Regions from separate parts of the Pseudomonas sp. RT6P73 genome, predicted to be linked through region 2. Evidence: predicted binding sites of a transcription regulator. Region 2 holds the regulator's gene; the other holds the start of a gene.
What was found. Region 2 encodes sigma-54, which starts transcription at its own class of promoters, with help from an activator protein. Its sites were predicted from a motif close to ANTGGCATNNANNTTGCTNT; they were not measured.
Positions count from the first base shown of each region.

Region 1: ACYZT6_RS07320 (circularly permuted type 2 ATP-grasp protein) is a predicted target of sigma-54. The motif match lies at 12,548-12,567, and genes of this name have one in related genera.

Region 1 covers NZ_JBUBUV010000002.1:1,478,949-1,494,732, reverse strand. Annotated here, with positions in the region: gene ACYZT6_RS07375 (hypothetical protein) at 1-9, opposite strand, end outside; tRNA gene ACYZT6_RS07370 (tRNA-Ser) at 343-432, opposite strand; gene ACYZT6_RS07365 (crotonase/enoyl-CoA hydratase family protein) at 741-1,430, shown strand; gene ACYZT6_RS07360 (lysophospholipid acyltransferase family protein) at 1,645-2,367, shown strand; gene ACYZT6_RS07355 (magnesium and cobalt transport protein CorA) at 2,501-3,472, shown strand; gene ACYZT6_RS07350 (amidotransferase) at 3,586-4,314, opposite strand; gene ACYZT6_RS07345 (3-hydroxyacyl-CoA dehydrogenase NAD-binding domain-containing protein) at 4,410-6,554, opposite strand; gene ACYZT6_RS07340 (acetyl-CoA C-acetyltransferase) at 6,580-7,785, opposite strand; partial or broken gene ACYZT6_RS07335 (c-type cytochrome) at 8,384-9,206, shown strand; gene ACYZT6_RS07330 (transglutaminase family protein) at 9,331-10,146, opposite strand; gene ACYZT6_RS07325 (alpha-E domain-containing protein) at 10,143-11,093, opposite strand; gene ACYZT6_RS07320 (circularly permuted type 2 ATP-grasp protein) at 11,106-12,515, opposite strand; gene ACYZT6_RS07315 (ribonuclease E inhibitor RraB) at 12,916-13,257, opposite strand; gene ACYZT6_RS07310 (hypothetical protein) at 13,471-13,704, opposite strand; gene speE (polyamine aminopropyltransferase) at 13,921-14,796, opposite strand; gene ACYZT6_RS07300 (PLDc N-terminal domain-containing protein) at 15,062-15,253, opposite strand; gene ACYZT6_RS07295 (hypothetical protein) at 15,318-15,784, opposite strand, start outside.
Region 2 covers NZ_JBUBUV010000002.1:419,753-435,536, reverse strand. Annotated here, with positions in the region: gene ACYZT6_RS02180 (DUF4198 domain-containing protein) at 1-277, shown strand, start outside; gene ACYZT6_RS02175 (hypothetical protein) at 501-911, shown strand; gene hisC (histidinol-phosphate transaminase) at 1,081-2,133, opposite strand; gene hisD (histidinol dehydrogenase) at 2,136-3,473, opposite strand; gene hisG (ATP phosphoribosyltransferase) at 3,600-4,235, opposite strand; gene murA (UDP-N-acetylglucosamine 1-carboxyvinyltransferase) at 4,364-5,629, opposite strand; gene ACYZT6_RS02150 (BolA family protein) at 5,652-5,891, opposite strand; gene ACYZT6_RS02145 (STAS domain-containing protein) at 6,005-6,310, opposite strand; gene ACYZT6_RS02140 (MlaC/ttg2D family ABC transporter substrate-binding protein) at 6,307-6,963, opposite strand; gene mlaD (outer membrane lipid asymmetry maintenance protein MlaD) at 6,975-7,442, opposite strand; gene mlaE (lipid asymmetry maintenance ABC transporter permease subunit MlaE) at 7,442-8,239, opposite strand; gene ACYZT6_RS02125 (ATP-binding cassette domain-containing protein) at 8,239-9,048, opposite strand; gene ACYZT6_RS02120 (KpsF/GutQ family sugar-phosphate isomerase) at 9,326-10,300, shown strand; gene ACYZT6_RS02115 (KdsC family phosphatase) at 10,300-10,824, shown strand; gene lptC (LPS export ABC transporter periplasmic protein LptC) at 10,832-11,404, shown strand; gene lptA (lipopolysaccharide transport periplasmic protein LptA) at 11,391-11,939, shown strand; gene lptB (LPS export ABC transporter ATP-binding protein) at 11,939-12,664, shown strand; gene ACYZT6_RS02095 (RNA polymerase factor sigma-54) at 12,935-14,428, shown strand; gene hpf (ribosome hibernation-promoting factor, HPF/YfiA family) at 14,503-14,811, shown strand; gene ptsN (PTS IIA-like nitrogen regulatory protein PtsN) at 14,824-15,288, shown strand; gene rapZ (RNase adapter RapZ) at 15,291-15,784, shown strand, end outside.

The sequences.
Region 1 (15,784 bases), 1.1 Mb from region 2:
CTGCTTCATGGTCATTTCCTGCATAAACTTACGTATGTCCATTCCGGATAATGGGGGGACGCCATATGCGCTGCCCTTTGATTCATTTTGTACCCTGGAGGCACAAAACGAATACCCCTCCCCGAGATGGTTCATGTGAGGTGCTTGGACCTATGGAAGCACCTAAACGCCTAGCGTTCCTGCATGACTTCCCACACGCATCTCACTATTCCTACATCATTTTCAGAAGCGACTTCGCTAATTCGCCCGAGCCAACAACGTTGCCATGACTGAAATCCTAACCCCAGAAACCACAAAACCCCTGACTTCTCTCGAAATCAGGGGTTCTGGTTACATCGAATTTGGCGGTGAAGGAGAGATTCGAACTCTCGATACAATTTCTTGTATACACACTTTCCAGGCGTGCTCCTTAAGCCACTCGGACACTTCACCGTATCTCGTCAAACATGTTCTGTCTGTCGAGGCGCGCTAATGTAGTCGAAAGCTTTTCTGATGGCAAACTTTTTTTGCAGAATTTTCATGCGCTTAGCGTTTTAGTCCTTCCTGTCGGTTCCGGGTGATGGCAAACCTGCCAATCTCCGGCTCCGCGCCCTCTTCTATAAGGAGGGGAATGCGCGGCGGGTGTGGCGGGCTACGCTTGCCCGGCGGGGAAAGGGTGACTCGCGGGTCAGTCACGGCGCTTTACCTGGCCTGCGGCGGTGGGTAACGTCTGCCCTAACTTTCATACAAGGAATAGCGTCATGAGTGAGTTGATTTCCTACCATCTCGAAGACGGTATCGCGACCCTGACCTTGAGTAATGGCAAGGTCAATGCCATCTCCCCGGACGTGATTGCTGCGTTTAATGCTGCGCTGGATCAGGCCGTGACTGATCGTGCGGTGGTGATCATTACCGGGACGCCGGGGATTCTGTCCGGCGGTTATGACTTGAAGGTGATGACCTCCGGCCCTAAAGAAGCAGTCTCGCTGGTGACGGCCGGCTCGACGCTGGCCCGCCGCCTGTTGTCGCACCCGTTCCCGGTGATCGTGGCGTGCCCTGGGCATGCGGTGGCCAAGGGAGCTTTCCTGCTGTTGTCGGCGGATTACCGCATCGGTGTCGATGGCCCCTTCAGCATTGGTCTGAACGAAGTGCAAATCGGCATGACCATGCACCACGCCGGTATCGAGATCGCACGTGATCGTCTGCGCAAGTCGGCGTTCCACCGCTCCGTCATCAACGGTGAGATGTTTAATCCACAGAGCGCCGTGGATGCCGGTTTCCTCGACGTGGTGGTGTCGGCCGAGGAGCTGCAAGGCGCGGCCCTGGCGGCAGCGCGTCAATTGAAGAAGATCAACATGACCGCGCACAAGAACACCAAGCTGAAAGTGCGCAAGGCGCTGCTCGAGACGCTGGACAACGCGATCATTCTGGATCAGGAACACATGGGTTAAACCCAAATAGGCTGCTGCGAAAAGCCCGACCGTCGTGTCGGGCTTTTTCATGCACACACCGTTGAAAATCCAACAACCGCTCTAGGACGCGTCTGACCCACAAGTCGGAAACATGCGCACAAACATCGTCTATCTCCTACCTCTATAGCGGCAATTGCCGAATACAGTGCACATCCGTACACTGCGCCACCTTTTGTCCCGGTGGGGCCTGTAAATGCTCTTCGTGTTTCGTATGTTATTGATGGGGCTGCACTTTATTCTGGCCGGTGTGCTTGGGGTGATTCTGGGCCTGTGTCGTCCGTTCAACCCGGACAACAGCCGTTTGTGCGCACGCCTGTATGCGTGGCCGGCGATGTGTATTTTGCGTTTACGGGTCAAGGCCGATGTCGGGCCGTTGATGGATAAACCTGAGAGCTGCGTGATCATCGCCAACCACCAGTCCAACTACGATCTGTTTGTATTCGGTAATGTGGTGCCCCGCCGCACCGTGTGCATCGGCAAGAAGAGCCTGAAGTGGGTGCCGCTGTTCGGGCAGTTGTTCTGGCTGGCCGGCAATGTGTTGATCGATCGCGGCAACGCGCACAAGGCGCGCCAGTCGATGCTGACCACAACGCGCACGTTGCAGCATGAAGACACCTCGATCTGGGTCTTCCCTGAAGGTACGCGCAACCTCGGTGAAGAGCTGCTGCCGTTCAAGAAAGGCGCGTTCCAGATGGCGATCGCCGCGGGCGTGCCGATCGTGCCGGTGTGTGTCAGCAGCTACGTTAAACACATGCGATTGAACCGCTGGCGCAGTGGGAAAATTCTGATCCGCTCGCTGCCGGCAATTCCTACGGCGGGATTGAGCCTGGACGACATGCCCCAGCTGATCGCCCAATGCCGCGAACAGATGCGCGAGTGCATCGAGTCGATGGACCGGCAACTGCAGGCCGCGTAAAAAGAAACCCGCCTCGTGCGGGTTTTATTTTGCCCGCGAACTCTACAGATTTCACTGACTCTCAAGCAGCAGACAAGGCTAAGCTGAACGCTGCCTGCCACTGCCACCTGCAAATAAGAAGTGAACCTGAATCATGGGTAGAGTTGTCGCTGCTGCGGTTTATAGCGCCGGTAAAAAAGTTTCCAATATTACCCTCGACGAAGGCGCTGCCTGGGCTGCAAAGCCTGGCCACTTTGTCTGGATCGGCCTTGAAGAGCCGAACGCCCTGGAGCTGGCGAACCTGCAACGCCAGTTCAACCTGCACGAACTGGCCATTGAAGACGCCCTGGAAAAACACAGCCGACCGAAGCTCGAAACCTTCGGCGACGCCTTGTTTATCGTCACGTATTCGCCGATCCGGCACGAAGGCAAACTGGAGTTCATCGAGACTCATATCTTTGCCGGCAACGGCTACATCATTACCGCGCGCAATGGTCACTCGGCGTCCTACGCCCTTGTCCGACAGCGCTGTGAGGCGCGCCCGATTCTGCTGGAGCACGGGGAAGATTTCGTACTCTATGCCATCCTCGATTTTGTGATTGAAAACTACCAGCCCATGGGCGAAGCGATCCATGCGGAGATCGATGAACTGGAACGCAACGTGCTGTGCAGCGCGCTGAATGAACATGACATCCAGAAGCTGCATGGCCTGCGCCGGGACGTATTGCGCCTGCGCCGTTATGCGGCGCCGATGGTGGAGATCAGTGAGGAACTGCAGAAGCTGAGCTTTCCGTTTATCGACAAAAACATGCGCCCGTATTTCCGCGATGTGCAAATTCACGTAGCGCGGCAGATGGAGGATCTGACGACCCTGGCGGATATTGCCAGCCAGACCATTGAAGTCGGGGTGTTGCTGGAAGCATCACGGCAGAGCGTGGTGCAGCGCAAGTTTGCGGCGTGGGCAGCGATTCTGGCGTTCCCGACGGCGGTGGCGGGGATTTATGGGATGAACTTCCAGAACATGCCGGAGTTGACCTGGCACTACGGGTATTTCGGGGTGTTGGGGTTTATTGGGGTGGGGTGTGTGAGCTTGTGGGTGAGTTTCAAGAGGTCGGGTTGGCTTTGAAACGCTTTTGTGGCGAGGGAGCTTGCTCCCGCTGGGCAACGAAGTGGCCCCAACAGGCCTGCTACGCAGTCCAGCGGGAGCAAGCTCCCTCGCCACAACTTCACTGCAAGGTTTTAAACCGCTTTAGCTTCTGGTTTGTGCGCCACGAAACGCATCATCCACTCCGCAACGGTCGCGCCATGGTGCTCTTGCTCAAGGCTCGCCACGCCTTTGGTATAAATTTGCTCGCCCAACGCTTGCTGACGAATCTCCAGCAGCGCTCGCGAGTAATCGTGAATGAATTCCGGATGCCCCTGGAAGCACAGCACCTGATCGTTGATGTGGTACGCGGCGAACGGGCAGAAATCGCTCGAGGCAATGACCGTGGCGTTTTCCGGTAGCGACGTCACCTGGTCCTGGTGGCTGATCAACAACGTCAGCTCCTCACGCACCGGACTCATCCACGGCGCCTTGGCCGCCATTTTGTAGCTGTGAGTGCCAACGCCCCAGCCTTGGGTCGCACGTTCGCTCTTGCCACCCAACAGCAGCGCCAGCAGCTGGTGGCCGAAGCACACGCCCAGCAGTTTGTCGCCACGCTTGTAGCGGTCCAGCAGGTAAGTTCTAAGGGTTTCAATCCATGGGTCAGTGCCGAAGGAATCGGCCTTGCTGCCGGTGACGAGGTAAGCATCGAAGGTCAGGTCATCACTCGGGTACTCGCCCTGCATCACGTTGTACACGGTGAACTCGGCAGCGATGGGTTGCTGCGAAAACAGATGCTGGAACATCTGCCCGTAACCCTGATACTGGTCGACCAGTTCCGGACGCAGGATGTCGGTTTCCAGAATGCAGATGCGTAACGACATAAAAAATACCTGACACGTGATGGGAATAATGCACACCCCAGAGCCTGCCTCGAAACACCGTGACAAGGCAAGCCCCGGAAGGCGTCATATGTCCCTTAGAAGGCCTCCCCTTTGGCGGCTTTCTCCAGCAATAGCGCCGGCGGCGCAAAACGTTCGCCATACTGCTGGGCCAGGTACTGGGCGCGGGCGACGAAGTCTTTCACGCCGTACTGGTTGATGAATTGCAGCGCCCCACCGGTCCAGGCCGCGAAGCCGATACCGAAGACTGAGCCAATGTTGGCGTCCGCCGTCGAGGTCAGCACGCCCTCCTCCACGCAACGCACGGTTTCGATGGCTTGCACAAACAGCAGGCGATCGCGCACATCCTTAGGCGAAATCTGCCCGTCGACTTTCTCGAAACGGCTTTTGAGCTCGGGCCACAGATGTTTCTGGCCACCGGCCGGATACTCGTAGAAACCGCCTCCTGCGGCTTTACCGGGCCGTTTGTATTCATTGAGCAGCAAGTCAATCACGGCGAACGCCGGGTGCTCAATCAGCGGTTTCCCTTCTGCTTGCAGGTCTTTGGCGGTTTGCTGGCGGATATGGCTCATCAGGCTGAGGGAAACTTCGTCGGAGATCGCCAGAGGCCCGATCGGCATGCCGGCCTTGCGCGCCTCAGTCTCGATCATCGGCGCGCTCACGCCTTCGCCGAGCATGGCGATGCCTTCGTTGGTGAAGGTGCCGAATACTCGCGAAGTGAAGAAGCCGCGACTGTCGTTGACCACAATCGGGGTTTTCTTGATTTGCAGGACGAAATCGAACCCGCGCACCAGGGTTTCGTCGCTGGTGTTGGTGCCTTTGATGATTTCCACCAGCGGCATTTTCTCCACCGGGCTGAAGAAATGCAGGCCGATGAATTTGGTATGATCCGGCACGGCAGTGGCCAGGCCGCTGATCGGCAAGGTCGAGGTGTTGGAGGCAATCACGGCGGCCGGGCCGACGACTTTCTGCGCCGCCGAGGAGACTTTGGCTTTCAGCTCGCGATCTTCGAACACCGCTTCAATGATCAGATCGCAACCGGCCAGGTCCGCATCGCTTTCGGTGGTGTGGATCCGCGCCAGAATCGCCTCTCGCTGTTCCGGGACCATCTGGCCGCGAGCGACTTTCTTGTCCAGCAACGCCGCCGAGTGCGCCTTGCCCTTCTCCGCTGCCGCGAGGCTGATGTCCTTGAGCACCACGTCGATGCCGGCCGAGGCGCTGACAAACGCGATGCCGGCCCCCATCATCCCGGCGCCGAGCACGCCGACTTTCTGCGTGACGTAAGGTGCAAAACCCTGGGGACGCGATCCGCCGGCATTGATCTCATTGAGCTGGAACCAGAACGTGCCGATCAGGTTTTTCGAGATTTGGCCGGTGGCCAGTTCCGTGAAGTAGCGGGTTTCGATCAGGTGCGCGGTATCGAAATCCACCTGAGCACCTTCAACCGCCGCGCACAGAATCTTCTCCGGCGCCGGCATGCAACCCTGGGTTTTGCTGCGCAGGATCGACGGTGCGATGGCGAGCATCTGCGCGACTTTCGGGTTCGACGGCGTGCCGCCGGGAATCTGATAACCCTTCACGTCCCAACGCTGTACAGCCGTCGGGTTGGCCATAATCCATGCCCGCGCTTTGCTCAGCAGTTCATCGCGATCCGCTGCCAGTTCATCGATCAAACCCGCTTGCAACGCCTGCTGCGGCCGAACTTTCTTGCCTTCGAGCAGGTACGGCAAAGCCTTTTCAATGCCCAGCATGCGCACCATGCGCACCACCCCGCCGCCACCCGGCAGCAAGCCAAGGGTGACTTCTGGCAGGCCGAGTTGCACGGATGGGTTGTCCAGCGCGACGCGGTGATGGCAGGCGAGACAGATTTCCCAGCCACCGCCCAACGCCGCGCCATTGATCGCGGCCACCACCGGTTTGCCGAGGGTTTCCAGTGTGCGCAACTGGCCCTTGAGCGTCAGGACCATGTCGTAAAAAGCTTTGGCTTCGGGTTTGCCGACCTTGATCAGTTCATTGAGGTCGCCGCCGGCAAAAAACGTTTTCTTGCCCGAGGTGATGATCACGCCGGCAATGCTGTCCTTCTCGGCCACCAGTCGGGCGACGCAGGCGGCCATCGCCTCGCGATAGACCGCGTTCATGGTGTTGGCGCTCTGGCCCGGCATGTCGATGGTCAGGACGACGATCTGGTCCTGACCTTTTTCGTAACGAATGGCTTCGGTCATGTCACTTGTTCCTTAAGGTCGGGGCTCAGAGGCGTTCGATGATGGTGGCAATGCCCATGCCGCCGCCGACACACAGGGTCGCGAGGCCATAGCGCAGGCGTCGGGTTTCCAGTTCATCGAGCAGCGTGCCGAGAATCGCGCAGCCGGTAGCGCCCAGCGGGTGGCCCATGGCGATGGAGCCGCCGTTGACGTTGACCTTGTCCGGGTCGATGGCCATGTCCTTGATGAATTTCAGCACCACCGAGGCGAAGGCTTCGTTGACCTCGAACAGGTCGATGTCTTCGACCCGCAGCCCGGCCTTGGCCAGTGCTTTGCGAGTGGCCGGCGCCGGGCCGGTGAGCATGATGGTCGGATCGGTGCTGGTGACGGCTGTGGCGACAATTCGCGCCCGTGGTTGCAGACCCAGCGCCCGGCCCTTGGCCTCGGAACCGATCAACATCAGGGCGGCGCCATCGACAATGCCGGAGCTGTTGCCCGGAGTGTGGACGTGGTTGATTCGCTCCACCTGGCTGTAAACCCGCAATGCGGTGGCGTCGAAGCCCATTAGCCCCATCATCTCGAAGCTCGGCTTGAGTTTGCCCAGGCCTTCCAGGGTGGACTCGGCGCGGATGAACTCATCGTGATCGAGCAGGATGATGCCGTTCTGATCCTGCACCGGCACCAGCGACTTGTTGAACGAACCGTTCGCCCGGGCCCGCGCTGCTTTTTGCTGGGAATGCAGCGCGTAGGCATCGACGTCCTGGCGGCTGAAGCCCTCAATCGTGGCGATCAGGTCGGCGCCGACGCCTTGCGGGGTGAAATGACTGTGCAGATTGGTTTCCGGGTCCAGCGCCCAAGGGCCACCGTCGCTGCCCATGGGTACGCGGGACATGGATTCGACGCCGCCGACCACCACCAGGTCTTCGAAGCCGGAGCGGACTTTCATCGCCCCGAGGTTCACGGCTTCGAGCCCCGAGGCGCAGAAGCGATTGATCTGCACGCCAGACACGCTGACGTCCCAATCGGCGACTTGTGCAGCGGTCTTGGCGATATCCGAGCCCTGATCGCCGATCGGCGTGACACAACCGAGCACCACGTCATCGACCTGACTGGTGTCCAGCGACGTGCGCTGCTGCAACGCCGTGAGCAGCCCGGCCACCAGGTTCACCGGTTTGACACTGTGCAGGGCGCCATCGGCCTTGCCTTTGCCACGGGGCGTGCGTAACGCGTCGAAAATCAAAGCTTGGGTCATGACGTCCTCGAACCTGGGCGGTGAGTAAATACTGAGCTTCCACCTTAGGCCGAGCCGCCATGGATTCAATGACCGCAGTGCTCACTGGCGTTGACGGACACGCTCAGACGGACGGTCGTTCGCGCCTGGATTAACCGTTTCACGTCACCAAGCTGTCTAGCAAACGGGCGCCCAAGAAGCTGGCAATAGGCCTCATGCCTTTTTTAAAGCTTTAAGTGAGAAGACCATACGAAATGGATCTAAACCAAGCGTGACGCGGGCTCTAAGGTGAACATGTACGAAGTTGTCGTCGGGTTTTGCCGAGGCACTCGTCTTACAGGAAGTTCAGCGCTCTGCCGTCATGGAGATATGCAGGCAGGCATCAGGAAATAACAAAAAAGGCGGTCAAGCCATGTTCAAGCATTCGAAAGTACGTCAAGCCGGGCTCATTCTTTTCGCCACTACGCTGTTGTTGATTTTGCCGAACCTGACCAAGGTGATCGGCTAGTCGGTATTCAAATAATACGGCGTCAGGTTTTTACATCGCCCTCTTAAAAATGTGACTGGCTCGCTACCCGGGCCAGCGTGGGTGTGCCAACCTTTGCGGCACTTCCACGACATGGACGGCGATCATTTTGAAAACGCTCCTTCTGTTCGGGGCCTTGCTGCTCAGCACGCCCTTGTATGCCGCTCAGCTGAACCTCGAGCTGGGTGCGAGCAGTCGCACCTGGCAGACAGAGGAGCTGCTTAAGCACCCCCACATCCAGACCATCACCATCAACGACGACGTTTCCTACAAGCGGGACATGAGTTATCGCGCGGTTCCATTGGCGGCGTTATTGACTGGCATCAAGCCTGAAGATCATTTGCAAGCCGTGGCTTTGGACGGGTTTGCCGCAGAGTTGTCGGCGGCGCCGTTGCTGAACGCCAAGGGTGCGCGCGCCTGGCTGGCGATTGAAGACCCGGCCAAGCCGTGGCCTGCGTTATCCGAAGGCAAACCGGGTGCCGGGCCGTTTTATCTGGTGTGGGTCGATCCGCAAGCCGGCAACATCAGCCCTGAGCAATGGCCCTTCCAAGTGGCGAGTATCAAGCGCATGGCGCCCGTCGCCGAGCGCTTCCCTGCCCTGCTGCCTGATCCTGCCCTGAAGGCGGATGACCCGGTGAATAAAGGCTTTGCGCTGTTTCAGAAGAATTGCCTGGCTTGTCATCGACTCAATGGTGCCGGAGATGCGCAGTTCGGGCCGGATTTGAACATTCCGTTTAACCCGACCGAGTACTTTGGGGCGGATTTCCTGAAGCGCTACATTCGGGATCCGCAGAGCTTGCGGCAATGGCCTCAGGCGAAGATGCCGGGGTTTGCTGCGACGGTTTTGCCGGATGGGGATCTGGAAATGCTGGTGGGGTATTTGAAGCATATGGCCGGGCGCAAGGTTAAGCCCTGACCCCATTTCCCCTTGTAGGAGCGAGGCTTGCCCGCGAATGCGTAGTGTCATTCACATTGATGTCGACTGACACTACGCATTCGCGGGCAAGCCTCGCTCCTACAGGGGTTATGTGGTGTTGCGGTTATTGCTGCTGTACGGAGATAACTGGCGCAGGCATCGGCGTCGGCGACACAAACACTTTCGCATGCATCTGCTCGCACCCGCCGCCCCGACGCATCCCCCGCACCGGGCAGGCATCCAGATAATCCAGGCCCACCGCCAGTTTCAAATGCCGCTCCGGCCGGGCCAGTTCATTGGTCACATCAAAGCTGTACCACGCGTCATCGAGCCAGGCTTCGGCCCAGGCGTGACTGGCCAGGTGTTCGCTGTTCTCGCTGTACAAATACCCCGACACGTAACGCGACGGAATGCCGAGGCTGCGGGCACAGGCGAGGAACGCATGGGTGTGGTCCTGACAGACGCCTGAACGCCCGGCGAAGGCCTGGGCCGCACTGGTGTCGACTTCGGTGGAGCCCGGTGTGTAGGTCATGTGCGAATTCAGGCCATGCATCAAGTCGATCAGCGCCGTGCGATCCCGGCGTTTTTTGCACTCCTTCTCGGCGAACGCACGCAAAGCTTCGTCAGCTTCGGTCAGGCGCGTGAAGCGCAGGAACGGCAGCGCCGACTGGCTCTCATGCTCGGCTTCACGCAGTTCGTCGATGTCCACCTGGCCACGGGCACCGATGATGATCGCCTCGTGCGGCTCATCCATGGTCAATACATGGAGAATGTTGCCGAACGGATCGAGTTGCGCGCGCACCGGGCGTGGCAGGTCGAGTTGCCAGCTGAGCACGTGCTGACGCTCGCTGTCGTGGGGTGTCAGCCGCAAGTACTGGATGCTCGCCCGCACCTGATCTTCGTAGTGATAGGTGGTTTCGTGGCTAATGGAAAGTCTCATGCAGCCTCCAGGTAGGAACTGTGAATGGCGTTACCCAACTGGCGCACCAGCGGGATGAATTCAGTCAGCCAGGCGTGCAGGCCTTCGTCGAGAATTTCGTTGATGCCGGTGTAGCGCAGGCGCGCGTCCATCTCCGCCGCCAGACGTTGCGCAGGACGGCCATTGGCCCCCGGCAGTTGGGCGAGGATCTGGTCGATTTCTTCGGTGCAGGCCCTTAACGAACGGGGAACGTCAGCGCGTAGTAACAACAATTCGGCCACATGCCGGGCGCCGGGTGCGTCGCGATAGATCTCGGTGTACGCCTCGAAAGACGACAACGCCCTTAACAAAGCGCTCCACTGGTAATACGCGTGAGCCGTGCCATCGCTGACCGCTTCGGCCTGGTCGCCGGCCATTTCGTAACGGGCATCGAGCAGGCGCAACGTGTTGTCGGCCCGTTCGATAAACGTTCCCAGGCGAATGAAGCGGAACGCATCGTTACGCATGATCGTGCCGTAGGACGCGCCACGGAACAGGTGCGAACGTTCCTTGATCCACTCGCAAAAGCGGCTCATGCCGTAGCGACTCAAGCCCTGTTCGGCGATTCCGCGAATTTCCAGCCACGTGGCGTTGATGTTTTCCCACATGTCGGCGGTGATTCGCCCACGCACTGCATGAGCACTGGCCCGCGCCGAGCCGAGGCAGCTGTAGATGCTTGCCGGGTTGGCCGCGTCCAGGGCAAAGAAATGCAGCAGCCGTTCGGCGTGCAAGTCACCGTGGCGCTCCAGGTAATCATCCAGGGTGCCGGTGATCAGCAGCGGCATGGCCAGTTCGTGCAGACCGTCACCGCGACCATCCTGCGGCATCAGTGACAGCGAATAACTGATGTCGAGCATCCGTGCGAGGTTTTCCGCCCGCTCCAGGTAACGCGACATCCAATACAAATCCGAGGCAGTTCTACTTAACATGGCAAGCTTCCTTCAATCCTCGACCACCCAGGTGTCCTTGGTTCCGCCGCCCTGTGAGGAATTCACCACCAGGGAGCCTTCACGCAGGGCGACACGGGTCAAACCGCCGGGCACAACCCGGGTTTCGCGGCCAGACAACACAAACGGACGCAGGTCGATGTGGCGCGGCGCGATGCCGTTTTCGACAAAGGTCGGACAGGTCGACAGGGACAACGTCGGTTGCGCGATATACGCGTGAGGCTTGGCTTTGATCCGCGCGCGGAACGACTCGATTTCCGCCGCCGTCGCCGCCGGCCCCACCAGCATTCCGTAACCGCCGGAGCCCTGGGTTTCCTTGACCACCAGGTCTGGAAGATTGGCCAGTACGTGGGACAGTTCAGAAGGATTGCGACACTGGAACGTCGGCACGTTCTTCAGGATCGGTTCTTCGTCGAGATAGAAACGGATCATGTCCGTGACAAACGGATACACCGACTTGTCGTCCGCAACCCCGGTGCCGATGGCATTCGCCAGCACCACATTGCCGGAGCGATAAGACGACAGCAGCCCTGGAACGCCGAGCATCGAGTCCGGGTTGAACGCCAGCGGATCGAGGAACGCATCGTCGAGGCGACGGTAGATCACGTCGACGGCTTTTGGTCCGTCCGTGGTGCGCATGAACACCTTGTCGTCACGCACGAACAGGTCTGCGCCTTCCACCAGCTCAACGCCCATCTCCCGCGCCAGGAAGGCATGCTCGAAAAACGCGCTGTTGAAGCGACCCGGCGTCAGCACCACCACGCTCGGGTTATCGATCGGGCTGGAGCTTTTCAGGGTGTCGAGCAGCAGGTTCGGATAATGGTCGATCGGTGCGATGCGCTGGGCCGAGAACAACTCGGGAAACAGCCGCATCATCATCTTGCGGTCTTCGAGCATATAGCTCACGCCGCTGGGAGTACGAAGGTTGTCTTCGAGCACGTAGTACGTGCCGTCACCATCGCGCACCAGATCGACACCGGAGATGTGCGAATAGATATCGCGGTGCAGATCCAGCCCTTGCATCGCCAACTGGTATTGCTCGTTGGCCAGCACTTGCTCGGCCGGGATGATGCCGGCCTTGATGATGCGCTGCTCGTGGTAGAGGTCGGCGAGGAACATGTTCAACGCCTTGACCCGCTGGATACAGCCGCGCTCGACGATCCGCCATTCACTGGCGGGGATGCTGCGCGGGATGGTATCGAAAGGAATCAGGCGCTCTGTGCCCTGCTCGTCCCCGTAGAGCGTGAAGGTAATCCCGGCACGATGGAACAGCAGATCGGCCTCGCGTCGCCGTTGTGCCAAGAGCTCGTCAGGCGTCTCGGCCAGCCAACGGGCAAACTCCCGATAATGCGGGCGGACCTGGCCGCCGGCATCGTACATCTCATCAAAATAGGTGCGGATCATGCCGTACTCCTTGTCACCCGGACATCCAGGCCTTCGCAAGGCCCGTGCCATCGGCAGAAACGCTTTGTTATCAACCAGTTGGATAATGAAGCCGTTTGCACCGCACCAATCCTGTGCAGCAAACGCTCCAAGCTGATCGCCCCCGCTTCATTGCAAGGCGACGTTGTCGCCTATCACCAGCATAGTCAGAGTTGATTTCACTGCCCGGGAGTCGATGCGGATAATCCGCGCATCCGCTGCAAAACCTGACCGAACTTCCCTTTAGCCGCCTGCTCAGGCGGTTTTTTTTGCGCCGGATTCTTGTTTCAGGGTTTTGCCGAGGGGGCTTTTCTGATCGCCACCAACGAAAACGGCCAACCCGAAGGCCAGCCGTTGCTGAGCGTTGTCACTGTTCATAAGGTTATGCGAGTAGCCCTCGTACCTCCTGCTTGACGCCCCATCCTTCGATGATGCCGCCCAGAGGCTCGACCACTGCCTCGAAGTCCTGCTCGAAGTCGCCGATGCCGCCATAGGTGGCGTACATCACTTTGCTCAACTCCAGATTCCACGCGCCGTCATCGCGCACGCTGATCTGCGCATTCAAGGATTCACCACGGAAATGCCCTGCCGCCCTGCGTGCCCGCTCCTCGTCCGGGAAAATGGCGTAGAACTCGATGGGGTGGAATCGTGAAAAGTCGAAACCGCCTTCTTTCATGCGGCGCAGCACGCTGCTGCTGATGTCTTCTTGATAGGCTGTGCTCATGAAACGTCCCCCTCATATTGATGGATAGACTTTCCGTATTCCCGGCACTCGCAACCGATTGGTGCGAGCGATGCGGCAACCACGTTGCCGGTGGGAAGCAAGCATGTAGCTGACAAGACCAGACCTTAGCGATCCGTTCGCTGATCTCGATTGCAGAGTAGCCCCAAGACAGAGGCGCTGCCAAGGCCTGGATAGGATTGAGACAGGAGATATTCAGATTGGCGTGATGCCGAGGATTTGTATGCTGTTCTGGGTCTTGAGACTTTTGACGCTTGCGTCGGCGGTTCGCCCTTCCAGATCATTCAGATCCAGCTCGGCGGCAACAGGAAAAAGACGTTCCTTGAGGAGTTTTGCGGCTTTCTCGTTATCCGGGCACTCCTCGCACTCGAAGACTTCATCGACTGTTTCACCGTGATCATCCACGAAAGTGATTTTCCACTTTTGCATCAGTGCCTCCTCGAACAAACCCGCAAATGGGCTTACAACCATCTGGACTTTTGGCCTGACTGATCGTTCCCACGGATTACCGCCCGCTGCATGAAAAACACAGGACCTGTAGGAGCGAAGCTTGCTCGCGAAAGCGGTGTTTCAGTCGACATGTGTATTGACTGAATTACCGCTTTCGCGAGCAAGCTTCGCTCCTACAGGGGGTATGAGTACAGTTTAGTCGTTGCTTGGCTTGTTCACCGCTTGCAGCACGTATTGCGGCAAGGCGAAGGCGCCGATGTGGATTTCCGGATTGTAGTAGCGGGTGATGATGCCGCTGCCGGCGAAGCGTTGCTGCAAGGTTTCACGGGACAACTTGCGATAGGCGGTGTTGGTCGCGCCCCAGGCAAAGGTCATCGAGCCACCGATATAGGTTGGCACGGCGGCCTGATAGAAGTGCCAGTCCGGGAACAGGCTGCGCAAGCGACCTGCGGTGGTTTTGACTTCTTCGATCTGCATGAACGGGGTGCCATTCTGGGTCACCAGGATGCCGCCTTCGTTCAGGCAGCGACGGCAGGCCTGGTAGAAGTTTTCCGAGAACAGCACTTCACCCGGACCGATCGGGTCGGTGGAGTCGGAAATGATCACGTCGAACTTTTCGGTGGTGGTGGCGACGAAACGCATGCCGTCGTCGATCACCAGGTTCAGGCGTGGATCGTCGAACGCACCTTTGGAGTGATTCGGCAGGAATTCCTTGCACATCTCGACCACGGTGCCATCGATCTCGACCATGGTGATGTGCTCGACGCTGCGGTGCTTGGCCACTTCACGCAGCATGCCGCCGTCGCCGCCACCGATGATCAGCACGCGCTTGGCGGTGCCGTGCGCCAGGATCGGCACGTGGGTGAGCATCTCGTGGTAGATGAATTCGTCGGCTTCGGTGGTCTGGATCACGCCGTCCAGCGCCATGACCCGGCCCATGCGCGGGTTTTCGAAAATCACCAGGTGCTGGTGTTCGGTGCGCACTTCGTGCAGCAGTTTTTCCATGCGAAAACGCTGGCCGTAGCCTTCGTAGAGGGTTTCCAGGTAGTCGCTGGTGGTGATGTTGCTCATGGGAAGTGCTCCGATGAATGCGGTGGCAACGGACGGTTACCCGCCCATGATGGCCAATCGAGCGGCTCGATTGACCGGGAAAGGCGCGCATTCTACGTTGCGGAAGATGACAGGTCGAACGTCACTTGATGACACAACACAATCCCCTGTGGGAGCTAGCCTGCTAGCGATAGCGGAGTGTCAGTCAGTAAAGTTGTGGCTGACACTCCGCTATCGCTAGCAGGCTAGCTCCCACAGGGGAAAAGTGATGGCTTTGAGTGCGTGCTCAGACTCGGACATTACCCCGTGGCCCGGCGATAGCCCAGATGATCAGGCCCAGGACCGGCAGCAGCAGGATCAGCAGCACCCAGACGATTTTCATCCCTGTGCTGGCGCCACTTTTCAGCACGTTGATGATTGCCCAGATATCCAGGGCAAGAATAATCAGGCCAATCAGACCGTTGAACGTGGAACCCATGGTGTTGCTCCCTAAGAGTGGTATGCACTCTTAGGATAGCCGGGCCTTGCGAGGGTTCCGCTTTTTAAACGTGGACCGCAATTTTCAGGGCTTCGAGCGATGGCGCGGCGGTGATACCCACCTCGGCGCACAACTCGAGCACGCGCGGCAGGTCGTTGCCGTAGACCAGCACCACTTGCAGTTCGTCGTCGAGCAGCTGGCTGAAGTTCATCAGCGTGTAACCGCCGTTTTCCTTGCTCATGCTGCCCATCTGCACCTGAATCCGATTGAGCGCGGTCAGGGCTTCGGTCTTGGCCAGTTGCTTGGGTTTGATGTTGAAATCAACACCCGGGCCGAACGAGGCGACGATCTGGGCGAACAGGTCTACGTAAGTGTCGGCCTGGAACAGCACGGTTTCCGGGAGGCTGCCGACAACGACCCACTCGCCCAGGGGAATCGGGAAGGAGTCGTCGTAGTTAATATCCGGATTGGCCGTCAGAAAAGCCTCGGGATCGGCGTAGGCCTGAGCCGCTTCATCAGCGACTTTCAGGA
Region 2 (15,784 bases):
TCCGCTGACGGTCGGGCCGGGCAAGTTGCTGCCCGTGCGGGTGCTACTGGATGGGAAACCGGCGGCGGGGGTGAAGTTGATTGGCGACTATCGAAGTGCGCCGAATACGTTGAGCACCGAGACGGATAAGGATGGCCGGGCGCAGGTGGTGGTTCGGAATGAGGGGTTGAATGTGATTTCGGCGCAGGTGGAGATTGTGCTGAAGGACAATCCGGATGTGGCGACACGCGGGGTGTTTAGTTCGTTGACGTTCTTGGGTGAACCGCATCACGAGTAAATTAGATAACACTCCGTCAGGGCCGAGACTGCTTAAATGCGCTCGGCACTATTGGTGAGCCATTACTGCAGGTATTGTTTACAGGGAACGCATATTCCGCACTGGAATAACCAACTTACAAAAATCATCTAAAAAACTGTCATACCTGACAGTATTAATCCAGATCTAAAAATATTACTTTCCTGACGTGAACTTTATATCCAACAAACAGAAGGAAGCGACAATGAAACAGGAAGGGATTTTCAAGTGCCTGGAAAAAGACACAGCTTCGGGAAAAATCACCGTACAACTCAACGAAGAAAAGCCAGTCACATTTGATAGCGTATCCCTGCACAGTTTCGGTGAGGGCAAAGGTGGCTATATGAGTGGTGGAGAGGACGGAATCTATCACTACATTGCGTTCGGGTATCCAGATGGGCTAAAAGATGGCTCATATGAAATAAAATATAAAGACGGCTTTTCGGGAGACTATATGAACTGGGCATATAACCTTAATAACGGAAAGCGTTATGAAGCGACTGAAGGCACATTAAACGTGACATTCACGAAAGGCCTCAGTGTTGCTGCAGGAAGCTATAGCTTTGTCACCGAAGACAACGACACCGTCAGAGGCACATTCGATCTCAAACGCTAGTTACGTGGGGTATTAGTTCGCGGATTTTCTGGGGCGAGTCGCATCACGAATAACACACCAATCTTTGTGGGAGTGAGCCTGCTCGCGATTAGGCATAACAGTCAGCATTCATGCTGAATGCCAAACCGCATCGCGAGCAGGCTCGCTCCCACAGGATCGGGAATGTTCCTTAAAGTTCGCCGAGCCCGTCAATCAGCGCCTGATTCTGTTCAGGTGTGCCGATAGAGATCCGCAAGAACTGCGCAATCCGCTCCTGCTTGAAGTGCCGAACGATCACACCCTGCTCGCGCAACTTCGCCGCTAGTCCAGCCGCGTCGTGCTTCGGATGACGCACGAAGATGAAGTTCGCCGCCGACGGCAGCACTTCAAAACCCTTCCCTTCCAGTTGCGCAACGACCCATTCACGATGCTCGATGACCAGGCGGCAGGTCTTGTCGAAGTACTCGCGATCCTCGAACGCCGCCGCAGCCCCTACATTCGCCATACGATCCAGCGGATAAGAGTTGAAGCTGTTCTTGATCCGCTCCAGCGCCTCGATCAAATCGGGGTGCCCAACCGCCAACCCTACCCGCAGGCCGGCCAGCGAGCGGGACTTGGACAAGGTCTGAGTCACCAGCAGGTTCGGATAACGGTCCACCAGGCTGATCGCCGTCTCGCCCCCGAAGTCGATGTAAGCCTCATCCACCACGACCACCGAATCCGGGCTGGCCTTGAGGATTTGCTCCACCGCGTCCAGCGCCAACAGGCAACCAGTCGGCGCGTTCGGGTTCGGGAAGATGACTCCGCCGTTTGGCTTGGCGTAGTCCGCCGGGTTGATCTGGAACTGCTCGTCCAGCGGCACCGCATCGAACTTGATGCCGTACAACCCGCAGTAGACCGGATAAAAGCTGTAGCTGATGTCCGGGAACAGCACCGCTTTGTCGTGTTGCAGCAAGCCGTGGAAGATGTGCGCCAGAACTTCATCGGAACCGTTGCCGAGGAACACCTGATTGGCCTTCACGCCGTAATACGTCGCCACGGTGTTTTTCAGCAGATCGCTGTTCGGGTCCGGGTACAGACGCAAGTTGTCGTTCAGTTCGGTTTGCATCGCCGCCAAGGCTTTTGGCGATGGGCCGTACGGGTTTTCGTTGGTGTTGAGCTTTACCAGCTTCGCCAGTTTCGGCTGCTCGCCCGGCACGTAAGGCACCAGATCCTTGACGAACGGGCTCCAGAATTTACTCATGTTCAGTTCCCCTGCCCTTGTGAAGAGTCTTCGTTAAGGATGCGGTATTCGGCACTGCGGGCGTGGGCGGTCAACGACTCGCCACGGGCCAGCACGGAAGCGGTCTTGCCCAGTTCGGACGCACCCTGCTCGGAGCAGAAGATGATCGACGAGCGTTTCTGGAAGTCGTACACACCCAGCGGCGAGGAAAAGCGCGCAGTGCCGGACGTCGGCAAAACGTGGTTCGGACCTGCGCAGTAATCGCCCAAGGCTTCGGAGGTGTGGCGGCCCATGAAGATCGCGCCCGCGTGACGGATCAGCGGCAGCCAGGCTTGCGGATCGGCGACCGACAATTCCAGGTGCTCCGGCGCAATGCGGTTGGCCACTTCGATGGCTTGCTCCATGTCGCGAACCTTGATCAGCGCGCCACGGCCATTGATCGAGGTTTCGATGATCTCGGCGCGCTCCATGGTCGGCAGCAATTTGGCGATGCTGGCGGCGACCTTGTCGAGGAACTCGGCGTCCGGGCTGACCAGAATCGCCTGGGCGTCTTCGTCGTGCTCGGCCTGGGAGAACAGGTCCATGGCGATCCAGTCCGGATCGGTGTGGCCGTCGCACACCACGAGGATCTCGGACGGGCCCGCGATCATGTCGATGCCAACCTGGCCGAACACGTGGCGCTTGGCCGTGGCGACATAGATGTTGCCCGGACCGACTACCTTGTCGACCTTCGGCACGCTTTCGGTGCCGTAAGCCAACGCGGCAACCGCTTGCGCGCCGCCAATGGTGAAGACGCGGTCGACACCGGCGATGCAGGCCGCGGCCAGCACCAGCTCATTGATTTCACCGCGCGGGGTCGGTACCACCATGACCACTTCGGTCACGCCGGCGACCTTGGCCGGAATCGCGTTCATCAGCACCGAGGACGGGTATGACGCCTTGCCGCCCGGGACGTACAGGCCGGCGCGATCCAGCGGCGTGACCTTCTGGCCCAGCACCGTGCCGTCGGCTTCGGTGTAGCTCCAGGAATCCTGTTTCTGTTTTTCGTGGTAGCTGCGGACTCGGGTCGCGGCTTTTTCCAGCGCTTCGCGCTGAGGCACGGTGATCCGGGTCAGGGCCAGCTCCAGGCGTTCGCGCGGCAGGATCAGATCGGCCATCGACGCAACGTCCAGGCCGTCGAACTGCCGGGTGAAGTCCACCAGCGCCGCATCGCCACGCTCACGCACGGCTTTGATGATGTCCAGCACTCGCTGATTGACCGAGTCGTCAGACACACTTTCCCAGCTCAGCAGATGATCCAGATGATGCGCGAAATCCGGGTCAGCAGCGTTGAGTCGGCGAATTGCAGTCGGTGCGGTCATAGCGAGAGCCTCATAGGATTGGCAAAAACTCAGGCGCCCTAACTTAGCAGTCGTTTCCGCTTGGGCACCTGAGAATTCTGGCTATGAGGCGGATAGACGGGCGCGACTTAACGTCGCGCGGGTGAATCAGCCGCGGTGTCGAGACTCCACTGCCTTGCGCAGGGTGTCGATCAACGCCTGGATACGGGCGTGCTGCATTTTCATCGAAGCTTTGTTGACGATCAGCCGGGAGCTGATGTCGGCAATGAAATCCTGGGGTTCCAGGCCATTGGCGCGCAAGGTGTTGCCGGTGTCGACCACGTCGATGATCTTGTCCGCCAGCCCGATCAGCGGCGCCAGCTCCATCGAGCCGTAAAGCTTGATGATGTCGACCTGACGACCCTGCTCGGCGTAGTAACGCTTGGCAACGTTGACGAACTTGGTCGCTACTCGCAGGCGGCCCTTGGGCTCGACGTCGCCGACACGGCCGGCGGTCATCAGCTTACACAGGGCAATTCGCAGGTCCAGAGGCTCGTACAAACCCTGGCCACCATATTCCATCAGCACATCTTTACCGGCGACGCCCAGGTCCGCGGCACCATGCTCGACGTAGGTCGGCACATCGGTGGCGCGCACGATCAGCAGACGCACATCGGCCTGAGTCGTGGGGATGATCAGCTTGCGGCTCTTGTCCGGATTCTCGGTCGGCACGATGCCCGCTTCAGCCAGAAGCGGCAGGGTGTCGTCAAGGATGCGGCCCTTGGACAGTGCGATGGTCAACATGGGAAACGTCAGTCCTTATCAGGCTACTGATGCCCGGTCGCAAATGGCGCCGGACACACATCGAGCCTGAAACAGGCTCGACTTGAAACAAATTCAACGGGCGCATCCGTGTGCCCATGCAGCAGAAACTAGCCCGGTACGCGGCGGATCTTGGCGCCGAGCATCTGCAGTTTCTCTTCGATGCACTCGTAACCACGGTCGATGTGGTAGATGCGATCGATCAGGGTGTCACCTTCAGCGATCAGCGCCGAGATCACCAGGCTGGCCGAGGCACGCAGGTCGGTGGCCATGACTGGCGCGCCCTTGAGTTTCTCGATGCCGGTGACGATGGCGGTGTTGCCTTCGACTTGAATGTGCGCGCCCATGCGGTGCAGTTCGTAAACGTGCATGAAGCGGTTTTCGAAGATCGTCTCGATCACTGCGCCCGTGCCTTCGGCAATGGCGTTGAGGGAGATGAACTGCGCTTGCATGTCGGTCGGGAACGCCGGGTACGGAGCGGTCCGCACGTTGACGGCTTTTGGCCGCTTGCCGTGCATGTTCAGCTCGATCCAGTCTTCGCCGCAGGTGATTTCAGCACCCGACTCGCGAAGCTTTTCCAGAACGGCTTCGAGGATCGTCGGATCGGTGTCCTTGACCTTCACACGACCGCCGGTCACGGCAGCGGCGACCAGGTAAGTCCCGGTTTCGATACGGTCCGGCATCACTTTGTAAGTGGTCGGGTGCAGACGCTCGACGCCATCGATGGTGATGGTGTCGGTGCCGGCGCCAGTGATCTTGGCACCCATGGCGATCAGGAAGTTCGCCAGGTCGACGACTTCAGGCTCGCGCGCGGCGTTGGCCAGAACGCTGCGGCCCTTGGCCAGAGCGGCGGCCATCATGATGTTTTCGGTACCGGTTACGCTGACGGTATCGAAGAAGAAGTGCGCACCGCGCAAGCCGCCTTCTGGCGCCTTGGCCTTGATGTAGCCGCCTTCGACGTCAATGACCGCGCCCATGGCTTCGAGACCACGGATGTGCAGGTCAACCGGACGCGAGCCGATGGCGCAACCGCCAGGCAGGGCGACTTCGGCTTCACCGAAACGGGCAACCATCGGACCCAGCACCAGGATCGACGCGCGCATGGTTTTCACCAGTTCGTACGGTGCGATCAGGGTCTTGATGGTGCGCGGGTCGATTTCGACGCTGAGCTTCTCGTCGATCACCGGCTCGATGCCCATGCGACCGAACAGCTCGATCATGGTGGTGATGTCATGCAGGTGCGGCAGGTTGGCAACGGTTACCGGGCCATCGCACAGCAGGGTTGCAGCCAGGATCGGCAGGGCAGAGTTCTTTGCCCCGGAGATGCGGATTTCGCCATCAAGACGAACGCCGCCAGTAATAATCAATTTATCCATAAGAATCTCGACGCCCTTGGGCTCAGGTGCGCTCGGCCCAGGCCGCGCTGCTGAAAAATTTCATAGTGACCGCATGGATGCTGCCATCGGTGATCCATGGGTTCAAATGGGCATAGATCTGCTGCTGACGCTTCACCGGGCTCAACGCCGCCAGTTCATCGCTAATCACGTTCAGCTGGAAATTGCAGCCTTCGCCCTCAACTTCTACCAACGTTCCGGGCAGCTTTCCTTCAAGGAAGCTCTTCACTTCTACGGCCTGCATGCTCAACCTCAATCGGCGCCCTGTGCGCGCGGGTCGGACATCATACAAAAAAGCCCCGCGCCTGCGAACCCCGCGAAGCAGGACTCTGACGGGGGGCTTCTTTATAGATGCGGTTAGGGATGCGCCAACAGCTCGGTCAATTCACTGACCTGAGCGATTTCGCGCATGTCTTCTGGCATCCCGCGGATGGTCAGCGCCTTGCCGGCCGCCTCAGCATCGCGCATGAAGCACAGCAGCAGGGACAAGCCCACGCTGCTGGACTTCAACACCGCCGAACAATCGACCACCACTTCGGCAGCCTGGCTGGACTTGATCAACGCCTGCCCCTGCTTGCGCAGACCAGGGCCGGTGCGGTAATCCAGCATGCCACTGAGTCGCAGCTCGCCGGTTTCGCTCATGCGAATGGCCGACACACTCATTGAGCTTGCTTCTCAGGGGTTTGACTCTTGCTGGCTTCCTTGGCCTTGGCGACTTCCCCGGCCCAACCGTTGATGGTCTTGTCCAGGTCATTGCCATTGCGCTGCATCGCATCAGCGAACTGATCGCGGAACAGCTTGCCGATGTTGATACCGTTGATGATCACGTTGCGCAGTTTCCACTCGCCATTGATCTTCTCAAGTGTGTACGACACGGGATAGATCGAGCCGTTGGTGCCTTTGACCGTCATGGCGACGCTGGTACGGTCTCCCGACTCATCCTTGGCAGGATCGACGGTGATGCCCTGATTGTTGTACTCGAGCAAGGCGTTGCCATAGAACTGGAACAGACCCTTTTTGAAGTTTTCTTCAAAGGTTTTCATCTGCGCAGGCGTGGCTTTGCGTGAGTACTTGACCGTCATGATGCTTTTGGAAATGCCCTCGGCATCCACGACCGGCCCGACGATGGTGTTCAGCGCCGTGTAAAAGTCTTGCGGGTCCTGCTTGTACTTCTCTTTGTTGGCCGCCAGGTCGGCCAGCAACCGAGTGGTGGTGTCCTGCACGATTTCGTGCGCTGAGGGCGCTGCCACGGCGTTAGCCATCAGCGGCAGGGCCGAGAGTAATACCAACAGGCCACGTCGCAAGGTAGAGATCATTCAAAAGCTCCTCATTTGGCGTCTTTGCTAACGGTATTGAGCAGAAATTTACCGATCAGGTCCTCGAGCACCAGCGACGACTGGGTGTCGTGGATGGTTGAACCATCCTTGAGCAAGGTTTCTTCCCCGCCCACGCTGATACCGATGTACTTCTCGCCCAACAGGCCAGCGGTCAGGATAGATGCAGTGGAGTCAGTCGGCAGGTTATCTACGCGCTTTTCCAGCTGCATGGTCACTCGACCGGTGAAACTGTCGCGGTCCAGATCGATCGCCGTGACCTTGCCGATGGTCACACCGGCCATGGTCACTTTAGCTCTGACAGTCAAACCAGCGATATTGTCGAAATACGCATAAGTTTTATAAGTATCGGTGGTGGCACTCGGGGACAGGCCACTCACCCGCAACGCCAGCAACAGCAAAGCCAGGATGCCAGCCAGCAAGAAAAGGCCGACACCGATTTCCAGGGTGCGGTTTTGCATCAGAAATCTCCAAACATCAAGGCGGTCAGAATAAAGTCCAGGCCGAGTACAGCCAATGAGGCATACACCACGGTCTTGGTAGTGGCACGACTGATCCCCTCGGAAGTGGGCTCGCAGTCATAGCCTTGGAATACGGCGATCCAGGTCACGACGAAGGCGAAGACGATGCTTTTGATGATGCCGTTGAGCACATCATCAGTGAACGTCACGCTGTTCTGCATGTTGGACCAGTAGGAACCTTCATAGACACCCAGCCAGTCGACGGCCACCCACGAACCGCCCCAGATGCCCACCACGCTGAAAATCATCGCCAGCACCGGCAGGGAAATGAAGCCGGCCCACAGGCGTGGGGCAATGATGTACTTGAGCGGGTCGACGCCAATCATTTCCAGACTGGACAACTGTTCGGTGGACTTCATGTTGCCGATTTCGGCGGTCAACGCCGAACCTGCGCGCCCGGCAAATAGCAATGCCGTGACCACGGGGCCGAGTTCACGCAACAGTGTCAATGCAACCATCTGCCCGACCGCCTGCTCCGAACCGTAGCTGGACAGAATGTTGAAGCCTTGCAGCGCCAGCACCATGCCGATGAACACCCCGGAGACCACAATGATCACCAGGGACATCACGCCCACCGAGTGCAGTTGCTTGATCAGCAGGCCAAAACCACCGCCGATACCGCCGCGGCCGAGCAAGGCATGAAACAGGAAAATCGCCGAACGCCCGAACACCGCCAGCACATCGATGCCGGCATGGCCGAAACGACGCACGCGTTCCAATAGTGAAATCTTGCGCATCAACGCTTCCCCAGAAGATCTGCGCGGTAATCCGTCGCTGGAAAGTGGTATGCGACCGGACCGTCGGGATCGCCGGTCATGAATTGACGAATACGCGGCTCCTGCGAGTTCATCAGCTCCTCGGGAGTGCCCTGCCCCAATACTTGCCCGTCTCCCACCACATAAATGTAATCGGCAATGCTGGCGGTCTCGGCCAGATCGTGGGAGACCACAATACTGGTGATGCCCAGCGCATCGTTGAGCAAGCGGATCAGGCGCACCAGCACGCCCATGGCGATAGGGTCCTGGCCGACAAAGGGTTCGTCATACATGAGGATCTGCGGATCGAGGGCAATCGCCCGCGCCAGCGCGACACGGCGCTTCATGCCACCGGACAGTTCGTCGGGCATCAGGTCGATAGCGCCACGCAACCCCACGGCCTGCAATTTAAGCAGGACGATGTCACGGATCATTTCTTCCGGCAGCTCGGTATGAACGCGCAGCGGAAAGGCGACGTTCTCGAACACATCGAGGTCGGTAAACAGCGCGCCGCTCTGAAACAGCACGCCCATGTGCTTGCGCGCATCGAACAGATCGCTGCGCGACAGCTTCGGCAGGTTCTGGCCATTGACCCAGACCTCGCCCTTGGTGGGCCGCAACTGTGCGCCCATCAATCGCAACAGCGTGGTCTTGCCACACCCGGAAGGCCCCATGATGCCGGTGACCTTGCCGCGCGGGATACGGATATCGACGTTATTGAAAATGCTGCGCGCACCGCGCTTGAAGGACAGTCCCTTCAGCTCGACCGCGTAGGCGTTATCGGCACTCATCTAAACTCCTTGCGATGCAGCCTCACACTCGGACGCCTGGCTTCCTGACGAAAGCACATACCTCCCCGGGCAGGCCGAACTGGCGGCGAACTATATCACTGCAAAGGCCAAGCGCCCAAGGCCAAAGCCGCCCCATGTTCAGCAACATGACAGGCAAAAAGCCTCGTTTAGAGGGGATTCGGTAACAGGGAATGACAAAGCATGACGAACTTGCGTGAGGGTTTTGATCATTACCGCTATAATCGCCGCCTTTTCATCAGGCTATACGATTTCTGACATGAGCCAATCCAGCGACCTGATTCAATCTGCGCAACGCACCATCCGCCTCGAACTGGAAGCCGTACAAGGCTTGCTGCCCCATATCGACGCAGATTTCGTACGCGCTTGCGAGATGATTCTGGACAGCAAAGGCCGCGTGGTCGTGGTCGGCATGGGCAAATCGGGGCACATCGGCAACAAGATCGCCGCCACCCTGGCCAGTACCGGCACCACGGCGTTTTTCGTGCATCCGGCCGAAGCCAGTCACGGCGACATGGGCATGATCACTCGCGACGACATCATCCTGGCCCTGTCGAATTCCGGCTCCACCAACGAAATCGTCACCCTGCTGCCCCTGATCAAGCGTCTGGGCATCAAATTGATCAGCGTAACCGGTAACCCGGATTCGGCGCTGGCCAAGGCCGCCGAGGTCAACCTCAACGTTCACGTCGAGCACGAAGCCTGCCCGCTGAACCTGGCACCGACTTCGTCGACCACCGCCGCGCTGGTCATGGGCGATGCCCTGGCCGTTGCACTGCTGGAAGCCCGCGGCTTTACCGCTGAAGACTTCGCGTTTTCCCACCCGGGTGGCGCGCTGGGCCGACGCCTGCTGCTGAAAGTCGAAAACGTCATGCACGCAGGTCAAGAGCTGCCGCAGGTCCAGCGCGGCACGCTACTCAAGGACGCGCTGATGGAAATGACCCGCAAGGGCCTGGGCATGACCGTGATCCTGGAAGCCGATGGCAAACTGGCCGGAATCTTCACCGACGGTGATTTGCGCCGCACACTGGACCGCAGCATCGACATCCACAGCGCCACTATCGATCAGGTCATGACCGCGCACGGCAAAACCGCTCGCGCCGAGATGCTCGCCGCCGAAGCCCTGAAAATCATGGAAGACCACAAGATCAACGCACTGGTCGTGGTCGACAGCGAAGACCGCCCGGTCGGCGCCTTGAACATGCACGACTTGCTGCGTGCGGGAGTAATGTAATGAGCACGGACCTGCTGCAACGCGGCAAACAGATCAAACTCGCGGTGTTCGACGTCGATGGCGTGCTGACCGACGGGCGCCTGTACTTCCTCGAAGACGGCAGCGAATTCAAGACGTTCAGCACCCTCGACGGCCAAGGCATCAAGATGTTGATGGCAGCCGGCGTGCAGACAGCTATCATCAGCGGCCGCAAGACCCCTGTGGTCGAACGTCGAGCGAAGAATCTCGGCATTCCTCACCTTTACCAGGGGCGCGAAGACAAACTGGTGGTGCTCGACGAGCTTCTGGCCCAGCTCAACTTAAGCTATGAGCAGGTCGCCTATCTGGGCGACGACTTGCCGGACCTGCCGGTGATTCGCCGCGTTGGCCTGGGCATGGCTGTAGCAAACGCAGCCAGCTTCGTGCGTGAACACGCCCATGGCATCACCCAGGCCCGTGGTGGCGAAGGTGCTGCTCGCGAATTCTGTGAATTGATCCTGCGCGCCCAGGGCCGCCTCGATGCGGCCAACGCTGCGTACCTGTGAGCCCATTATGCTGAGCAAAAAGATTCGTAACATCCTGGTGTTCGGTTGCATCGCGGCGTTGTTCGCCGCGGTCGGCTACTGGAACATCAGCCCGGAACGCTTCCTCGACAAACCGGTGGTCAAGGTCGATGAAAGCGCGATCGACTATTACGCCCTCAACGCCCACAGCGTGCAGTATCTGCCGGACGGCAAATTGCAGTACGAAATGACGTCCGACAAGGTCGAACACCTGAAAGTGAGCGAGGTGACGTTGCTGACCAACCCTGACCTGAACATGTTCCGCGGCACCGAGTTCCCGTGGCACGTCCAGAGTGAGCACGGCGAAGTCAACCCGGACGGCACTCAGGTCGAGCTGATCGACTCGGTACGCATCACGCGTTTTGACGAGAAAAACCGCAAAACCCTGATTACCACCACCCGAATGACAGTGTTCCCGCAGCAGCAATATGCGCAGACCGATCAACCCGTTAGAATCGACGGCGCTGGCGGTGTATCGACAGGCAACGGAATGAAAGCGTATTTGAAAGAAAGCAGGATACACCTGCTATCGAACGTAAGAGGACAGTATGAGGCTCGTTAAAACTCTCCCTATTTTGCTCAGTCTGGGCGCAGCACTGGGAAGCGTGAGCGCCTGGGCTCTGCCGAACGATCAAGAGCAGCCTATCCGCATTCAGGCCGACGACGCCCAACTGGACGACAAGAATGGCATTGCCACCTATAAAGGTGACGTGATCATTACTCAGGGTTCGATGAAGGTTACCGGCAATACCGTGACCATCACCCGCACCGCGGCTGGTGACATCGACGTGGTGACTTCGGTGGGCAACCTCGCCTACTTCGAGCAACTGCAAACTGCCGGTGACACCAAGCCTGTTCAGGGTTGGGGTGTGACTATCCAGTACCACGCCTCGCAAAATCGCGTTGTGCTGATCGATAAGGCAAAAGTTGTCGACAAGGACAACAACGTCACCCAAGGCGAAAAAATCGTCTACGACACCGCGAAAAAGCTTGCGAGCGCCGGGCGTGCGACGGGTAGTAAGGTCACCGAGTCGCGTCCGCGAATCGACATGGTGATCCAGCCCAAGCCGAAAACCGACGAGAAAAAGGCCCAGTAATGGCAACTCTGAAAGCTCAGCATCTGGCCAAGAGCTACAAGAGCCGTCAGGTCGTGCGTGACGTCAGCCTGTCCATCGACAGCGGTCAAATCGTCGGCCTGCTGGGTCCTAACGGCGCCGGCAAGACCACCTGCTTCTACATGATCGTTGGCCTGGTGCAGGCCGATCAGGGTCGCGTATTGATCGACGACCTGGACGTCAGCCACCAGCCGATGCACGGTCGTGCAAAGGCCGGTATCGGCTATCTTCCGCAAGAAGCGTCGATCTTCCGCAAACTGTCGGTGGCGGACAACATCATGGCCATCCTCGAGACCCGTAAGGAACTCGACAAAGCCGATCGTCGCAAGGAGCTGGAAAGCCTGCTGCAGGAATTCCACATCAGCCACATCCGCGACAACCTCGGCATGAGCCTGTCCGGTGGTGAACGCCGCCGCGTGGAAATCGCCCGGGCACTGGCCACCAACCCGAAATTCATCCTGCTCGACGAACCTTTCGCCGGCGTGGACCCGATTTCGGTGGGCGACATCAAACAGATCATCTACCACCTCAAGGCCAAAGGCATTGGCGTGCTGATCACTGACCACAACGTCCGTGAAACCCTGGACATCTGCGAAACCGCCTACATCGTCAACGATGGCCAGCTGATCGCCGAAGGTGACTCCGCCACCATCCTGGCCAACGAACTGGTCAAGGAAGTGTATCTGGGCCATGAGTTCCGCCTGTAAGCGCTGACGTGTCTGGCTGTGTCCGGGCGCTTGTCTCGATAAAAAATCAATACTTTTTTATTGTTACAGCGCTCTAGGCAAACGCCGGCCTCAAAGATGTTCAGCTATCGGCAAGGGCAGCTCGTCAACAAGACTTTAAAAGTTTTTATTGTTACAGCGCTCTAGGCAAACGCTGCAGTTTCGGGCATATAATTTGCTTATGTTTGGCGCTTCGGCGCCCTGTAGTGGATGGCGCATGTGCGCCGGCGAATAAGGTGTTAAGCCCCTGCCATGAAACCATCGCTAGTCTTGAGAATGGGCCAGCAGCTGACGATGACACCGCAGCTGCAACAGGCCATCCGCCTGCTCCAATTGTCGACCCTGGACCTGCAACAGGAAATCCAGGAGGCCCTGGAGTCCAATCCGATGCTCGAACGCCAGGAAGAAGGCGACGACTTCGATAACGCCGACCCTTTGGCCGACAAAGCCGAACAACTCCCCAACGCCGATGTTTCGGAACCCTCCTACCAGGAAACCGCCCCGACGGTGGATAACCTCGAGGAAGGTGACTGGAACGAGCGCATTCCCAACGAGCTGCCCGTCGATACCGCGTGGGAAGACGTCTACCAGACCAGCGCCAGCAGCCTGCCGAGCAACGATGACGACGAGTGGGATTTCACCACCCGCACATCAGCCGGTGAAAGCCTGCAAAGCCATTTGTTGTGGCAACTGAACCTGGCACCGATGTCCGACACCGATCGCCTGATCGCCGTGACCCTGATCGATTGCATCAACAATCAGGGCTACCTGGACGAAACCCTCGAAGAAATTCTCGAGGCCTTCGATCCGGAGCTGGACATCGAGCTGGACGAGATCGAAGCCGTCCTGCACCGCATCCAGCAATTCGAACCGGCCGGCATTGGCGCCCGCAACCTGGGCGAATGCCTGCTGCTGCAACTGCGCCAACTGCCTGCCAAGACGCCTTGGCTGGCCGAAGCCAAGCGTCTGGTCACTGATTACATCGACCTGCTAGGCAGCCGCGACTACAGCCAGCTGATGCGCCGCATGAAGCTCAAGGAAGATGAACTGCGCCAGGTGATCGAGCTGGTGCAGAGCCTCAACCCTCGTCCGGGCTCGCAGATCGAGTCCAGTGAAGCCGAGTACGTTGTTCCTGACGTGATCGTGCGCAAGGACAATGAGCGCTGGCTGGTCGAGCTGAACCAGGAATCGGTGCCACGGCTGCGGGTCAACGCCCAGTACGCCGGCTTTGTGCGCCGCGCCGACACCAGCGCCGACAACACTTTCATGCGCAATCAGTTGCAAGAGGCTCGCTGGTTCATCAAGAGCCTGCAAAGCCGCAACGAAACCCTGATGAAAGTGGCCACCCAGATTGTCGAGCATCAGCGCGGCTTCCTGGAGTACGGCGACGAAGCGATGAAACCACTGGTGCTGCATGACATCGCCGAAGCGGTGGGGATGCACGAATCGACGATTTCACGGGTGACCACGCAGAAATTCATGCATACCCCTCGGGGCATATATGAACTGAAATACTTTTTCTCCAGCCACGTCAGCACCTCCGAAGGCGGTGAATGCTCGTCCACAGCGATCCGCGCGATCATCAAAAAACTGGTTGCCGCGGAAAATCAGAAAAAGCCGTTGAGTGACAGCAAGATCGCTGGTTTACTGGAGGCACAAGGCATTCAGGTGGCTCGCCGCACCGTCGCCAAGTACCGCGAATCCCTCGGGATCGCGCCTTCGAGCGAACGCAAGCGGTTGATGTAGAGCCACGCCACAGCGTTCCAGTGGCAGGCATTTCTGCCTGCCGCTTTATGCACTGGCAACGAAGGAGAAGCTGTATGCAAGTCAACATCAGTGGACACCAACTGGAAGTGACCGAACCTCTTCGCACCTACATCGGCGAAAAACTCGAACGATTGGAGAGGCATTTCGACAAGATCACCAACGTGCAGGTCACGATGACGGTCGAAAAGCTCAAGCAGAAAATCGAAGCCACGCTGCATATTCCCGGGAATGAAGTGGTCGCCAACGCGGAACATACCGATATGTACGCGGCGATCGACGCACTCACCGACAAGCTCGATAAACAACTCAAAAAGCATAAGGAAAAGACCCAAAGCCTCCTCCAGGGCGCGACCGGTCGTTAACACTCCCAACCCATGATCCGACTTGAAAGCATCCTGACCCCCGGCCGTTCCCTCGTGAACGTGCCGGGCGGCAGCAAAAAGAAAGCCCTCGAGCAAATTGCCAACCTTATCCATAAAGAAGTACCGGATCTGGAGATGCAAGATGTCTTTGAGGCTCTGATCGCCCGTGAAAAACTTGGCTCGACTGGTTTTGGAAACGGCATCGCCATCCCCCACTGTCGTCTCAAGGGTTGCACCTCACCCATCAGTGCCTTGATGCACCTCGATGCACCCATCGATTTCGACGCCATCGACGGCGCCCCGGTTGACCTGCTGTTCGTTCTGCTGGTCCCGGAAGCCGCCACCGATGCGCACCTGGAGCTACTGCGCCAGATCGCCAGCATGCTCGATCGCAAGGAAGTGCGCGAAAAACTGCGCAGCGCCTCGAGCAATGAAGCCTTGTATCAGGTTGTTCTGAGCGAGCAAAACGGTCACTAATCATGCGCTTGATCATTGTCAGCGGCCGTTCCGGCTCAGGTAAAAGTACCGCACTCGATGTTCTCGAGGACAACGGCTACTACTGCATCGACAACCTGCCCGCCGGATTGCTGCCGGAACTGGCCGAGCGCGCGTTGATTCATACCGAGCTGGCACAACCGCTGGTTGCCGTATCCATCGATGCGCGCAACCTGCCGAGTCATCTATCGCGGTTTCCGGAGCTGCTGGAAGAAGTCCGCAGCCGGCATATCAAATGTGATGTGCTGTATCTGGACGCCGATGAAGAAACGTTGCTCAAACGCTTTTCGGAAACCCGTCGTCGCCACCCTCTGAGCAACGCCAATCGCTCGCTGGCCGAGGCGATTCAAGACGAGACCCAGTTGCTGGGCCCGATCGCCGACCTGGCCGACCTTAAGGTCAACACCACCAACCTGAACCTGTATCAGCTGCGCGATACCATTAAGCTGCGTCTGCTGAACCAGCCGGAAGCCGGCAC